Regions from separate parts of the Streptomyces sp. NPDC025618 genome, predicted to be linked through region 3. Evidence: riboswitches for the same ligand, from Rfam matches in the RefSeq annotation. Region 3 holds a riboswitch; each other region holds the start of a gene.
What was found. Region 3 has a riboswitch for cobalamin ahead of nicT (Nickel transporter NicT). Riboswitches for the same ligand answer to the same signal wherever they lie in the genome.
Positions count from the first base shown of each region.

Region 1: another riboswitch for cobalamin. It lies ahead of metE (5-methyltetrahydropteroyltriglutamate--homocysteine S-methyltransferase); the one in region 3 lies ahead of nicT (Nickel transporter NicT).
Region 2: another riboswitch for cobalamin. It lies ahead of ACZ4A5_RS20940 (ribonucleoside-diphosphate reductase subunit alpha); the one in region 3 lies ahead of nicT (Nickel transporter NicT).
Region 4: another riboswitch for cobalamin. It lies ahead of ACZ4A5_RS24380 (cobalamin biosynthesis protein); the one in region 3 lies ahead of nicT (Nickel transporter NicT).

Region 1 is NZ_JBVHLW010000072.1:9,277-12,980, forward strand. It holds gene metE (5-methyltetrahydropteroyltriglutamate--homocysteine S-methyltransferase) at 1-1,608, opposite strand, end outside; cobalamin riboswitch at 1,647-1,870, opposite strand; gene ACZ4A5_RS30840 (helical backbone metal receptor) at 1,907-2,647, shown strand; gene ACZ4A5_RS30845 (TDT family transporter) at 2,595-3,704, opposite strand, start outside.
Region 2 is NZ_JBVHLW010000025.1:26,386-30,089, reverse strand. It holds gene ACZ4A5_RS20950 (DUF3311 domain-containing protein) at 1-56, shown strand, start outside; gene mctP (monocarboxylate uptake permease MctP) at 53-1,678, shown strand; adenosylcobalamin-variant (AdoCbl-variant) riboswitch at 2,145-2,243, shown strand; gene ACZ4A5_RS20940 (ribonucleoside-diphosphate reductase subunit alpha) at 2,413-3,704, shown strand, end outside.
Region 3 is NZ_JBVHLW010000021.1:87,651-91,354, reverse strand. It holds gene ACZ4A5_RS19120 (NAD-dependent epimerase/dehydratase family protein) at 1-859, opposite strand, end outside; gene nicT (Nickel transporter NicT) at 942-2,084, opposite strand; cobalamin riboswitch at 2,105-2,322, opposite strand; gene ACZ4A5_RS19110 (APC family permease) at 2,500-3,704, shown strand, end outside.
Region 4 is NZ_JBVHLW010000033.1:55,276-58,979, reverse strand. It holds gene ACZ4A5_RS24385 (cobyric acid synthase) at 1-1,243, opposite strand, end outside; gene ACZ4A5_RS24380 (cobalamin biosynthesis protein) at 1,273-2,259, opposite strand; cobalamin riboswitch at 2,382-2,509, opposite strand; gene ACZ4A5_RS24375 (hypothetical protein) at 2,880-3,092, opposite strand; gene ACZ4A5_RS24370 (inorganic phosphate transporter) at 3,105-3,704, opposite strand, start outside.

The DNA of each region.
Region 1 (3,704 bases), on a different contig from region 3:
GGCGAGGATCGGCGGCCGGACGTAGCGCGTGCCGTAGGACTGCACCCAGCCGTGCCGGGTGGCGAGGTAGCCGTTCAGCCGCTCGGCGAAGTGCTGGACCATGTCGTTGCGTTCGGGCTCGCCGTGCACCAGCACGTCGAGGCCGGCCTTCTCCTGGAAGGCGATCACCTCGCGGATCTCGGCGGCGATCCGCTCCCGGTACTCCTCGGCCGTGATCTTCCCGGCGCGCAGATCGGCCCGCGCGCGGCGCAGTTCGGCGGTCTGTGGGAAGGAGCCGATGGTGGTCGTGGGCAGCGGCGGGAGGCCCAGCCGGGCGCGCTGGGCGGCGGCCCGTTCCGCGTACGGCTGCGGGCGGCGGGTGTCCTCGGCGGTGACGGCCGCGCAGCGGTCCCGTACGGCCGCGTCGCGGGTCAGCGCGGAGCCCGCGCGGGAGGCGAGGGCGGCGCGGTTGGCGGCGAGCTGGGGTGCCACCGCCTCGCGGCCCTCGCTCAGCGCCCTTGCGAGGGTGGCGACTTCGGCCGTCTTCTGGCGGGCGAAGGAGAGCCAGCGGGCGATCTGCGGGTCGAGGTCGCGTTCGGCGGTGACGTCGAGCGGCACATGCAGCAGGGAGCAGGACGGCGCGACGTCGAGCCGGTCGACCAGGCCGAGCAGGGTGGCGAGGGTGGAGAGCGCCCGCTCCAGGTCGGCGGCCCAGATGTTGCGGCCGTCGACGACGCCCGCGATGAGCCGCTTGCCGGGGAGCCCGCCGAGCGCGGCGAGCTCTTCGAGATTGGCGGCCGCGGGGCCGGTGAAGTCCATCGCGAGCCCCTCGACCGGGGCCTGGGCGAGCACCGGCAGGGCGTCGCCGAGCCGGTCGAAGTAGGACGCGACCAGCAGTTGGGGACGGTCCGTGAGCGCGCCGAGCTCGCGGTAGGCGCGGGCGGTGGCGTTCAGCACGGACCGGGGCCGGTCCTGTACGAGCGCGGGCTCGTCCAGCTGCGCCCACTCCGCTCCGGCCGCCCGCAGGTCGGCGAGCAGCGAGGCGTAGACGGGCAGCAGCCGGTCGAGGAGCGTCAGCGGCTCGAAGTCCGCACCGGCGCCGGGCGCGGGCTTGGCCAGCAGCAGGAAGCTGATCGGTCCCAGCAGCACGGGCCGGGCCGTGAAGCCCGCGTCGCGTGCCTCACGGAATTCGCCGACCTGCTTACGGGAATCCGGCGTGAATTGCGCATCCGGTCCCAATTCCGGTACGAGGTAGTGGTAGTTGGTGTCGAACCACTTCGTCATCTCCAGCGGTGGCGTGTCCGCCGTGCCGCGGGCCATGGCGAAATAGACGTCGAGCTCGGTCGTGGCCGCCGCCCGGTGCCGCTCGGGCACCGCGCCGACCGCCCAGGCGGTGTCCAGCACATGGTCGTAGAACGAGAAGTCGCCGGTGGGCACCTCGGTGATGCCCGCCTCGCGCAGCTCCTCGCGGGCCGCGGCGCGCAACGCGGCGGCCGTTTCCAGGAGTTGCCGCGCGTCCAAGCGGCCGGCCCAATAGCTCTCGGTGGCCTTCTTCAGCTCACGGCCCGGGCCTTGCCGCGGATAGCCGTGCAGCGTGGGATTCACACGTGCGACATGCGTCTGCTTCACGGAACTCTCCTCCGGAGTTCGTGCGGTCCGTACCCCGTGCGGGCATACGGGCAGTGGCAGGTCTTCGGACTCGCGGGCGCGCCCCGGTCCCTCGTCGAGGGGCCGGTCACCTACCGGCGGTCGCTTCCCGGACGGCGTCCAGTGCGTATGACCGCTTTCGTTCCCACTCACCGCTGCGGGGCAGTTCCGGATTCGCACCGGATTCCCTCTTGCGACGCTCCCGACTGGCGGACGGGGCGAACCAGCTGCACCGGCCAGCATAGTCACAGGAGTTGCCGCCCGGGCGTACTCTATGATCATGGCCATTCGCACTGCCGTACGGCGCGTGGTGTCCCTCGTCCCCTCACTCACCGAGGCCGTGGCCGTCAGCGCGCCCGGGCTGCTCGTCGGTGCCACCGACTGGTGCGAGCGCCCCGCCGGGCTCGGCGTCACGCGGATCGGCGGCACGAAGAACCCCGACGTGGCCCGTATCGCCGCCCTCGCGCCCGACCTCGTCCTCGCCAACGAGGAGGAGAACCGCGCCCCCGACCTCGCCGCTCTGCGCGCGGCGGGCCTGCGGGTGCTGGTCACCGAAGTGCGCACGCTGGAGCAGGCGTTCACGGAGCTGGAACGGGTGCTGGTGGCGGGGTGCGGGCTGGAGCGGCCGGCGTGGCTGGCGGAGGCCGAGGAGGCGTGGCGGGACGTACGGGCCACGGGCCGCGCCGTGCGGGCGGTGGTGCCGGTGTGGCGGCGGCCGTGGATGGTCCTCGGCCGGGACACCTTCGCCGGGGACGTCCTCGCCCGGCTCGGCGTGGCGCACGCGTACGCGGGGCACGCGGAGCGCTATCCCCGCGTGCCCCTGGAGGAGTTGACCTCGTGCGGCGCCGAGCTGGTCGTCCTGCCGGACGAGCCGTACCGCTTCAGTGCCGACGACGGCCCGGAGGCGTTCCCCGGGCTGCCGTACGCGCTGGTCAGCGGCCGTCACCTCACGTGGTACGGCCCTTCGCTCACCGAAGCGCCGCGGGTGCTGGCCGCGGCGCTGCGAGCAGCCGGCCGTTGACCAGCCCCCGCAGGGTGCCGGTCGCGGCGACCGCCCAGGCGGCGACGAGCAGGGCGTAGAGCCCGACGGCCAGCCAGGTGAAGGCGTGCAGGTGGGTGTGGCGGGCGAGCGCCGCGGCGCCGGTGACGCAGGTGCCGATGGGAAAGGTGAAGCCCCACCACGTCATCCCGAAGCCCATCCCGCGCCGGAACGCGCCCACCACCATGGCCGTGGCCAGCGCCAGCCACAGCAGCGCGAAGCCCATCACCGGGACGCCGTAGAGCACGCCGAACGCGGACATCGCGTGCGCGTACGGGGCCGCGACGGCTCCCGGCGCCGCGTCGGCGAGGTTGTTCACGGCCGTCGCGGACTGGCCCAGCGGGCCCAGCACCAGGAAGAGGGTCGGGGTCATCGCCAGGGGCAGCGGACCGTGGTGCACCAGCCGCGAGAGGAGCATCGGCAGGATGGCGAGCGTCATCAGCAGGCTCATGCCGAACAGCGCGTAGCAGCCCAGCAGCATCGCCGCCCGCCACTGCCCGGCCGGCAGGTGCGCGACCAGCGCCGGGCCGTTCGCGGCGGAGACCATGGGGGCGACCACCGGCAGCAGCCAGACGGGCGAGGCGGCGCCGGGCTCGACCCGGTGCCGGGTCACCATCAGATACGGGATGCCCGCAGCGGCGACCAGGCCGAGCACGGTGCCGCCCACCCACAGGACGGAGTCGACGGCCACGGCCGCGGACGTGCCGATGACGCCCGAGCCGACGGAGAGGGTGGTGCCGCCGACGGCGAGCAGGGCCATGGCCAGGCAGCCGTAGAACGGCGCGACGCCCGGGTCGGCGAGGTGCCGCCGGGCCTGGTCACCGTGGCGCGCCCAGTGCGCGGCGCGGGCGGCGAGCAGGGTGAGGAGAGCGAGGGCGGCCAGCGCCCAGACGGCCTCGTACGCCACCCGCAGCCCCGGCGAGTGCGCCGGGAGCGCGGCTCCGGCGCCCGCGACGATGGCGGTGCCCATCACGGCGGCGTACCAGTTCGGGCCGAGATGGCGGACACCCGGCCGCGGTTCGTGACGCGTGAGAGGGGT
Region 2 (3,704 bases), on a different contig from region 3:
TCGTGCGACGACACGAGCGGAACGAGCGGATCCGTAAGGCGGGTGAGCGGGCGTGAAGGACGGCGTGAACGGCGTGGCGCTCGCCGTGTTCATCTTCTTCTTCCTCGTCGTCACGGTGATGGGGTTCGTCGCCTCCCGGTGGCGGCGCGCGGAGAACGCGGACAACCTCGACGAATGGGGGCTGGGCGGGCGGTCGTTCGGTACCTGGATCACCTGGTTCCTGCTGGGCGGCGACCTCTATACCGCCTATACCTTCGTCGCCGTGCCGGCGGCCATCTACGCGGGGGGCGCGGCGGGATTCTTCGCGGTGCCTTACACGATCCTGTGTTATCCGCTGGTGTTCACCTTCCTGCCCCGGCTCTGGTCGGTGGCGCACAAGCACGGTTATGTGACGTCCTCGGACTTCGTGCGCGGCCGGTTCGGGTCGAAGGGGCTGTCGCTGGCGCTCGCGCTGACCGGGCTGCTCGCGACCATGCCGTACATCGCGCTCCAACTCGTCGGCATTCAGGCCGTGCTGGACGTGCTCGGGGTCGGTGGCGGTTCCAACTGGTTCATGAAGGACCTGCCGCTGCTCATCGCCTTCGGCGTGCTCGCGGCCTATACGTATTCGGCCGGACTGCGGGCTCCCGCGCTCATCGCCTTCGTCAAGGACGCGCTGATCTACATCGTGATCATCGTGGCCATCATCTACATCCCCATCAGGCTGGGGGGTTTCGAGCACATCTTCGCGAAGGCCGGGGACGCCTTCGCCGAGAAGAATCCGGCGACGGGCAAACCGCGCGGTTCCCTGGTGAGCGGTCCGGACGCGCAATGGGCGTACGCGACGCTCGCGCTCGGCTCGGCGATGGCGCTGTTCCTCTATCCGCATTCGGTGACCGCGGTCCTCTCCAGCAAGAGCCGCAACGTCATCCGCCGCAACACCACGATCCTGCCGCTCTATTCGCTGATGCTGGGCCTGCTGGCCATGCTCGGCTTCATGGCGATCGCCGCGGGCGTCAAGGTGAAGAACGGCCAGCTGGCCATCCCGCAGCTCTTCGAGGACATGTTCCCGGACTGGTTCACGGGCGTCGCCTTCGCGGCCATCGGGATCGGCGCGCTGGTGCCGGCGGCCATCATGTCCATCGCCGCGGCGAATCTCTTCACCCGGAACATCTACAAGGACTTCATCCGGCCGGACGCCTCGCCCGAGCGCGAGGCGAAGGTCTCCAAGCTCGCCTCGCTGCTGGTGAAGGTCGGCGCGCTCGTCTTCGTCCTGACGATGGACAAAACGGTCGCGATCAATTTCCAGCTGCTCGGCGGCATCTGGATCCTCCAGACCGTCCCGGCACTCGTGGGCGGGCTCTTCACCCGCTGGTTCCACCGGTGGGGGCTGCTGGCGGGGTGGGCGGTCGGTATGGCGTACGGGACGTGGCGGGCGTATGACACGCCCAGTGCGACTCAGGATCATTTCGGGAATACGAACCTTATTCCGTTCATCGGGGAGAAGGGGTATATCGGGCTTACGGCTTTCGTCCTGAATGTGCTTGTCGCGGTGGTGCTCACGGTGGTGTTCAAGGCGGTGGGTGTGCGGGATGGCGTGGACGAGACCCAACCGTCCGATTACACGGCTGATGTGGGCGATCCGGGCGTAGTGGAGGAATTGCCGCCTGCGACGGCGGGGGCGCCGGGGGGTCACTGACGCCTGCGGCGGGCTTTGTTCCCCTACCCCGCCCCTTCCCGGCTGCGTCCGATGTGCGGCTCCGCCGCGTGGGGGCGCCGCCCCAGACCCCGCAACACGCTTCGCGCGTTGTCCTCAAACGCCGGACGGGCTGAATGGCGTACCCACATCAGCCAAAACCAGCCCGTCCGGCGATTGAGGACGCGGCCGCAGGCCGCTGGACATGACCGCAGGCCGCAGCGAAACCCGCGGCCGGGGCCCCGGGGCCCCACCGACACCCCCAGACACCCCCCAGACGCACCGCCGCACCCCCACCCACCCCGCGCCCCACCCAGGGCCGCGGCGCGCTCGACAGGGCGCGTGGCGGCCCTTCGTCATGCCCCTTGCGGGCAGGCCCTGTTAGCACATTCCGACCCGCGCGATTACCGCGCGACACAAGATGTGGTGGTGCATGCGACGGCCAGCACTAGATGTATGCTCGTCCTCGCTGTCGTCGCAGGGGAATCCGGTGGAAATCCGGAACTGTCCCGCAACGGTGCATGTATGCCGTAATGACGCATGCAGGAGTCCGAGTACCTGCCGACAGCACGCCCACCGCTGAGCCGCACCGGCTCGCACCGGGCGTTTTGTATTCGTCCGGGCCTCGCGGGTTGGGCCGATGGACGCTACGAGCATGCCCTGATGCCTCAGGCATGCCCGTACGCGCCCGTCGCGCGCCACCCGCCCGGCCCCTTGCCGAGCGAGGGAGAGCCTCAGTGACCATCGCGCCCGCCGATCCGGTCTCAGCATCCGCGGAAGCGACCGGCGGCCCCGGGACCGCGCTGCTGCGCACCCTGACCGACCTCACCGCCGATCTGTCCGCCACCGACCCCGGAAAGGTCGCCGCCGCCGCGCTGCGGGGCCGCCACCCGGGCTCGGACGAGGCCGAACTGCGGTCCCTGGCCACCGAGGCCGCCGCCGGCCTGATCGCCGAGGAGCCCGAGTACTCCAAGCTCGCGGCCCGCCTGCTCACCCTCGCCATCGCCGAGGAGGCCGCCGGACAGGGCGCCGTCTCCTTCTCCGCGTCCGTCGCGACCGGCCACCGCGAGGGCCTGATCGCCGACGACACCGCCGCCTTCGTGGCGACCCACGCCGCGCGCCTCGACGAGCTCGTCGAGAAGGCGCTCGCCGACGGCGCCGACGACCGCTTCGGCTACTTCGGCCTGCGCACCCTGCACAGCCGCTACCTGCTGCGCCACCCGATCACCCGGCAGGTCATCGAGACCCCGCAGCACTTCCTGCTGCGCGTGGCCTGCGGCCTGGCCGAGGACCACTCGGTGCGGGCCCTGGAGGACGTCGCCGAGCTCTACGGGCTGACGAGCACCCTGTCGTACCTGCCCTCCTCCCCCACGCTCTTCAACTCCGGCACCCGCCACCCGCAGATGTCCTCCTGCTATCTGCTGGACTCGCCGCTGGACGAGCTGGACTCGATCTACGACCGCTACCACCAGGTGGCGCGCCTGTCGAAGCACGCCGGCGGCATCGGCCTGTCCTACAGCCGCATCCGCTCGCGCGGTTCGCTGATCCGGGGCACCAACGGGCACTCCAACGGCATCGTGCCGTTCCTGCGCACGCTCGACGCCTCCGTGGCGGCGGTCAACCAGGGCGGCCGGCGCAAGGGCGCGGCCTGTGTCTATCTGGAGACGTGGCACGCGGACATCGAGGAGTTCCTGGAGCTCCGCGACAACACCGGTGAGGAGGCCCGCCGCACGCACAACCTCAACACCGCGCACTGGATCCCGGACGAGTTCATGCGCCGCGTCGAGGCGGACGCCGACTGGTCGCTGTTCTCCCCGGCCGACACGCCCGAGCTGGTCGACCTGTGGGGCGACGAGTTCGACGCCGCGTACCGCAAGGCCGAGGCCGAGGGCAAGGCCGTCCGGCAGATCCCGGCGCGCGTGCTGTACTCCCGGATGATGCGCACCCTCGCGCAGACCGGCAACGGCTGGATGACCTTCAAGGACGCGTCCAACCGCACCGCGAACCAGACCGCCGAGCCCGGCAAGGT
Region 3 (3,704 bases):
CGATGGTGTGCGGGGTGTCGCTGCCGCAGTTGTACGCGCGCAGGGTGCCCGCGGGGCGGCTGTCGAGGTGTTCCAGGGCGAGGGCGTTCGCCGCGGCCACGTCGCGTACGTGCACGAAGTCGCGCCGCTGGCGGCCGTCCTCGAAGACGCGGGGGCCCTCGCCGCGGGCGAGCGAGGAGCGGAAGAAGGAGGCGACGCCCGCGTACGGGGTGTCGCGGGGCATGCCGGGGCCGTAGACGTTGTGGTAGCGCAGGGACACCGCCGTGCCGCCGGTGGCGCGGGCCCAGGCGGCGGCCAGGTGTTCCTGGGCGAGCTTGGTCGTCGCGTAGACGTTGCGGGGGTCGGCTGGCGCGTCCTCGTCGACGAGGCCCGGCGTCAGTTCCCGGCCGCAGCGCGGGCAGTGGGGTTCGTAGCGCCCGGCGTCGAGGTCCGCGGCCGCCCTCGGGCCGGGGCGCACCACGCCGTGCCGGGGGCACGCGTAGTGGCCCTCGCCGTAGACGACCATGGAGCCGGCGAGGACCAGGCGGCGTACGCCCGCGGCGGCCATCTCCGCGAGGAGCACGGCCGTGCCGAGGTCGTTGCAGCCCACATAGGCGGGCGCGTCGGCGAAGTCCTTGCCGAGGCCGACCATCGCGGCCTGGTGGCAGACGGCGTCGATGCCGCGCAGCGCGCCGGCCACGGCCGCGCGGTCGCGGAGGTCGGCGCCGGTCCACTCGACGCCGGCGGGCCGGGGCGGTGCCTCGGGGTGGGCCGCGGGCAGCAGGGCGTCGAGGACGACGGGCCGGTGGCCGCGGGCGGTGAGTGCGGTGACGATGTGCGAGCCGATGAAGCCCGCGCCTCCGGTGACGAGTACGCGCATGACCTCGACGTTAGGGGCGCGGGCCGCGGGGCGCCCGTTCCGGCGCCGCCCTGTCACCGGTCCGTAAGAACCGCGCCGGCCGTCAGCCCGTCTCGCTCGTGGCCGTGGCCGCGCGCGCCGCCCAGCGCTGCTCGACCTTGCCGAACCGCCAGTAGGCGAGCGCCGCCGCCCAGACCACCACGAAAAGGCCGACGATGACGAAGCCGACGTTGTCGAGGTTGAGGCCGGAGATCCAGCCGGTGACCGCGTCGTTCATATGGAGCTTGTCGTGCAGCACGGTGACCAGCTCGATGGTGCCGATGAGGAAGGCGACGGCGATCGACAGGCCGGTGATGGTGAGGTTGTAGTAGACCTTGCGGACGGGGTTGGAGAACGCCCACTGGTAGGCGAAGTTCATGAACGTGCCGTCGAGGGTGTCGAAGAGGCTCATCCCCGCGGCGAACAGCAGCGGCAGGCACAGGATCGCGTACCAGGGCAGCCCGGCGGCCGCGCCGCTGCCCGCCATCACCATGAGGGTGACCTCGGTGGCCGTGTCGAAGCCGAGGCCGAAGAGGAAGCCCAGGGGGTACATCTGGCCGGGGCGGGTGATGGAGCGGGTGAAGCGGCCGAGGACGCGGTTCATGAAGCCGCGCGAGTCCAGGTGCTGCTCCAGCTCGGCCTCGTCGTAACGGCCCTCGCGCATCGCGCGGAAGATGCGCAGGATGCCCGCGAGGGCGACGAGGTTGAGGGCGGCGATGAGGTAGAGGAAGCCGCCGGAGACCGACGTGCCGACGACGCCGAGGGTCTGGTGGGTGGTGGAGTCCTCGTCCATCAGCTTCCCGGCGAGCTGGGTGCCGCCCGCCACCAGCGCCGCCATGACGACGACCACGCTGGAGTGGCCGAGGGCGAACCAGAAGCCGACCGAGACCGGGCGCTTGCCGTCGGCCATCAGCTTGCGGGTGGTGTTGTCGATGGCGGCGATGTGGTCGGCGTCGAAGGCGTGCCGCATGCCGAGGGTGTAGGCGGTGACGCCGAGGCCGACGCCGTAGACCTTGGAGTCCACGGTGTAGTGGTCGGGGACGACGAGCAGGTAGAGCACGCCGAAGGCGACGACGTGCAGGGCGGCTATGACGCCCAGGAGGCCGGCGGTGCGCACGGTGTCCTGGCGGCGCCAGCGGAAGGCGGGCGGGCCGCCGGCGGCGGGCGCGGCGGGGGTTCGGGTGGGCAGGGTCATCTTGCGGGTCACGCTCCAGCACCTCGTGGATCTTCTCGTGAGATGCCGTGGCCGGTCTCCTGGCTTACGGGTCGTTCGCGCCCGCCCCTGCCTTCCCGGCAGCCGGCTGCGGCCAGTGGCTCCACGCGCCCGTGGGATGCGCGCGGAACGGGACGGTAGCTCCCCGATCACAGTGGCGAGGGCCGCTCCGGAGTGGGACCACGAGGGTCCGTCACCGGTCTTCCCGAGCACCACGGCCGGGCCACCTTAACGCCCTGACCGGCACGAGTGGCAAAGAAGTGGCAGTTGCCATAGCCAGGCAACAGCTTCCTCGGGGCTTTCCCGGCCCGACCGCCGCTCCGGAGCGCCGATGCTGGACGTGCCCCGCGGGCCGGTGCTACCAGTGCAGTTGACGGGTCTCCCCGTCCGGCAGAGAGAGGGCACACCCATGGCGGACACCGGGCAGGGACCGGAGCACGGGGTCGGATTCGTACGCCGGATCGGGCTGTTCCAGGCCACCACCATCAACATGAGCCAGATGTGCGGTATCGGACCCTTCGTCACCATCCCCCTGATGGTGGCGGCGTTCGGCGGCCCGCAGGCGGTGATCGGGTTCGTCGCGGGCGCGCTGCTGGCGCTCGCCGACGGGCTGATCTGGGCGGAGCTGGGGGCCTCGTTGCCGGGGGCGGGCGGCAGTTACGTGTATCTGCGGCAGGCGTTCCAGTACCGCAGCGGGAAGCTGATGCCGTTCCTGTTCGTGTGGACGGCCATGCTGTTCATCCCGCTGGGCATGTCGACGGGGATCATCGGCTTCGTGCAGTATCTCGGCTATCTGTGGCCGGGCATGGGACAGACCACCGGGGACCTCGTGGGGCTCGCGGTCATCGTGGCCATCGTCGCGGCGCTGTGGCGGCGGGTCGAGAACATCGCGCGGCTCACCGTGGTGCTGTGGGCGGTGATGATCGCCTCGGTCGTCCTCGTCATCGTCGCGGCGTTCACCCACTTCAGCCCGCACCGCGCCTTCACCTACCCCGCCCACGCCTTCGAGCTGACGACCAATCACTTCTGGATCGGCTTCGCGGCGGGCCTGACCATCGGCATCTACGACTACCTCGGCTACAACACCGCCGCCTACATGGGCGCGGAGATCAAGAATCCCGGGCGCACGATGCCGCGCGCCATCATCTACTCCATCCTCGGCATCATGGCGATCTATCTGCTGCTCCAGATCGGCACGCTGGGGGTCGTCGACTGGAAGCAGATGCTCGACGAGAACGCCACCGCGCACTCCTCCGTGGCCTCAGCGGTCCTGGAGACGGCCTGGGGCAAGGGCGCGGCCCGGACGGTCACGGTGCTGATCCTCCTCACGGCCGTCGCCTCCGTCCTCACCGGCCTCCTCGGCGGCTCCCGCGTGCCCTACGACGCCGCGCGGGACAAGGTCTTCTTCCGCTCCTTCGGCCGCCTGCACCCGCGCCACCACTTCCCCGTGCTGGGCCTGGCGTCGATGGGGGTCATCACCGGCATCGGCTTCCTGATCGGCCGTCATACGGACCTCACCACGCTGATCCAGCTGCTCACCACCGTGATGGTGATCGTCCAGGCGCTGGCCCAGGTGGTGGCGGTGTCGGTGCTGCGCCGCCGGCAGCCGGGGCT
Region 4 (3,704 bases), on a different contig from region 3:
CGACACCGTGGTGGATCTCGTAGCCCTCCACCCGCTCGCCGAGCGCCTCGCCGACCGGCCGGGCCAGCGTCTTCTCCACCGCGAACCGCACCCGGACCGGCAGCAGGCCCAGGCCCTCGACCGTGCCCGCCTTCGACTCGACCTCGTCCTCGATGCGCTCGCCCAGCAGCTGGAAGCCGCCGCAGATGCCCAGCACCGGCCGGCCCTCCGCCGCGCGCCGCGCGATCGCGTCCGCCAGCCCGCGCTCGCGCAGCCAGGCGAGCGCCCGTACGGTGCCGCGGGTGCCCGGCACGACGACCAGGTCCGCGTCGAGGAGCTCCTCCGGGCGGTCCACGAACCGTACGACCACGCCCGGTTCGGCGGCGAGCGCGTCGACATCGGTGAAGTTCGACATCAGCGGCACCGCGCACACGGCGACGCGCAGCACGTCGGCGCCGTGCGGCGGGGCGACCACCGACTCGCGCACCGCGCCGCGCATCGACACCCGCAGGCCGTCCTCCTCGTCGATGCCGAGGCCGTGGGCGAAGGGCAGCACGCCGACCGTGGGCCGCCCGGTCAGGTCGCGCAGCATCTCCAGGCCGGGTTCCAGCAGCGTCACGTCACCCCGGAACTTGTTGACCAGATAGCCCGCTATGTGCGCCTGGTCCTCGCGGGACAGCAGCGCCGTCGTACCGAAGAACGACGCGAACACCCCGCCCCTGTCGATGTCCCCGACCACGACGACCGGCAGCCGCGCCGCCCGGGCTATGCCCATGTTGACGATGTCGGTGCGCCGCAGGTTGATCTCGGCGGGGCTGCCCGCACCCTCGCAGATCACGGCGTCGTGGGTGCGCCGCAGCTCCTCCAGGCACTCGGTCACCGTGCCGAACAGCCGCTCCTGGCGCCCCCAGTGCCGTGTCCCCCCGGGGGACGACCCCTCGGACGTCCCGAAATACCCGCGCGCGCTGAGCTCGCCCACCGGCTTGCCCATCAGCACCACCTGGCTGCTGCGGTCGCCGCCGGGCTTGAGCAGCACGGGGTTCATCAGGGCCGACGGCTCCACCCGGGCCGCGGCGGCCTGCATGGCCTGCGCGCGGCCTATCTCCGCGCCCTCGCGGGTCACGAAGGAGTTGAGCGACATGTTCTGCGCCTTGAACGGCGCGACCTTGACGCCCTTGCGGACCAGCCACCGGCAGATCCCGGCGGTCACCACGCTCTTGCCCGCGTCCGAGGTCGTCCCGGCCACGAGCAGGCCCCCGCCCAGCGGGCCCGTGGGCCCGCCCTTGTCCGCTGTCACCGGCTCCTCCTCGTAAGGCGATCTGGGAAAAGGCTGCCCGCCGCACGGCCCCGGGAGACGGCGGCCCGCACCCCGATCGCGACGCCCAGCGCCAGCAGCGACACCCGCCGGGAGAGGCGTACGGCGCGCTCGATGTCGGCGGCCTCCACCGGGCGGTTCTCCGCGCCCAGGACGGGGCGGTGCTCGACGCGGCCCTTGTAGGCGAGGGTGCCGCCGAGGCGCACACCGAGCGCCCCCGCGAACGCGGCTTCCACCGGGCCCGCGTTGGGGCTCGGGTGCCGGGACGCGTCGCGCCGGGCCACCCGCCAGGCGCCCCGCGGGTCGGGCCCGGCGAGCACGGCGAGGGCGGCGGTGAGCCGGGCGCCGGGCCAGCCGACGACGTCGTCGAGCCGGGCCGAGGCCCAGCCGAAGCGGCGGTAGCGGGGCGACTTGTGGCCCACCATCGCGTCCAGGGTGTTGACGGCGCGGAAGCCGGCCAGCCCCGGAACACCGCCCAGCGCACCCCAGACGAGGGCGCCCACGACGGCGTCGGAGGTGTTCTCCGCGACGGACTCCACGACGGCGCGGGCCAGCTGCGGACCGTCCAGCGCCTCGGGGTCGCGCCCGCACAGATGGGGCAGCCGCTCCCGGGCGACCTCCAGGTCGCCCACGGCGAGCGCGCCCCCGATGGCGCGGGCCTCACGGCCCAGCGAGGTGCCGCCGAGCACGGCCCAGGTGGTGGCGGCGGTCAGGGCGACCGTGGCGGCGGGGGAGGGGCGTACGGCACGGGCCAGCGCACCGGCGGCGGCCACGGTGCCGCCCGCGCACAGCAGCGTGTGCAGGGCGCCATGACCGCGGTGGTCGCGCCACAGCCGCTGCTCCACGGCCTGCGCGGCACGTCCGAAAGCGGCCACGGGGTGGCCGCGGCGGGGGTCGCCGAGAGCGAGGTCGCCGAGAAAGCCGAGCGTGGCACCGCAGGCGAAACCGAGGTGATCGGCGCGCATCGGATCAGACCGCCGTCGCGTGGTACCTGGATCCGGGGGAACGGGATGGTCGGCGGCAGCCGGACATGGCGATGTGTCCTCACTCAGGGTCCGCGCCCTGGCTCGACGTGACCGGCGACCAGAGTCTCCTGGCTCCCGGATCGACGCCGCCCCGGCCTTCCCGCCCGCGAGTGCGGGCCGTGGCACTCCGATGGGGGAGACGCTCCCCGGTGACAGTGGCGGGACCGCGCCGGACTCGCACCGGCTTCCTCTGCTGTCGCCGTTTGGCCCCGGAAGTCCACCATGGGGTGTGAACGGGCGTCAACTTCCCTGGGGGCGGGTGAGCGGGGCTTTGGTGGCGGGGCCGTTGCCGGGTGCGGGTCCGCCGCGCCTGCGGCGGGCTTGTGCCCCAGCCCCGCCCCTTCCCGAAACCGGGGGAGACCCCCGGACCCCCAGCGCCCTGCGGGCGCGTCCTCAAACGCCGGACGGGCTGATATTCAGCCCGTTGGGGGCACCTCCCAGCGGTAGCTGGGGGAGTTTGAGGGCAACGCGGCGAAGCCGTGTTGCGGGGTCTGGGGCGACAGCCCCAGTTTCGGGAAGGGGCGGGTAGGGGAAAAGCCCCGCCGCAGGCGGCAACCCACCTACCCCACGATCAAAAAGATCCCGTACCCCACAGCCGCCGCGCACAGCGCAAAGCACGCATACGCCCCGGACCGCGCCAGACCCCCCGGAGCCGCCCCGCCCGCAGGGCGGGACGTGCCCACGATCCCGAGCGTGAAGACGCCGACCAATCCGACGGTCACCACGACGCTGACGCCGAAGACCTGACCGAGAGCTGCCCAGTCGATGTGCATGGTGTGGATTCCTTAGCTCGCCGCGGCGGCGGGGGTGCGCCCGGCTTCGGAGGAGACGGCGACCACCGGGGCGGCGGTCACGGGGCCGGCCGGCGGCGGGGCGACGGCCTGGAGCGCGGCGGTGACCACACCGGCCGGCTCCGCCGTTTCCGGCTGGACCTCGTTGACGCTGTCGTGGGTGACCGGCTTGCGGCGGGAAGCGGCGTAGATCGCGCCGCACACCAGCAGGCCGAGCACGGCGACGGTGGTGACGCCCCAGTCGCCCTGGTCGGCGAGGAACGCGGCGCCACCGGCGACGATGCCCGCGGCCGGGAGCGTCAGGCACCAGGCGACGGCCATCCGGCCCGCGGTCGACCAGCGCACCACGCCGCCCTTGCGGCCGAGGCCGGAGCCCATGATCGCGCCGGAGCAGACCTGGGTGGTGGAGAGGGCGAAGCCGATGTGCGAGGAGGCGAGGATCACGGTCGCGGCGCCGGTCTGGGCGGCGAAGCCCTGCGGCGGCTGGATGTCGGTGAGGCCCTTGCCGAGCGTACGGATGATGCGCCAGCCGCCCAGGTACGTACCGAGCGCGATGGCCAGGCCCGCGGAGACGATGACCCACAGCGGCGGGTC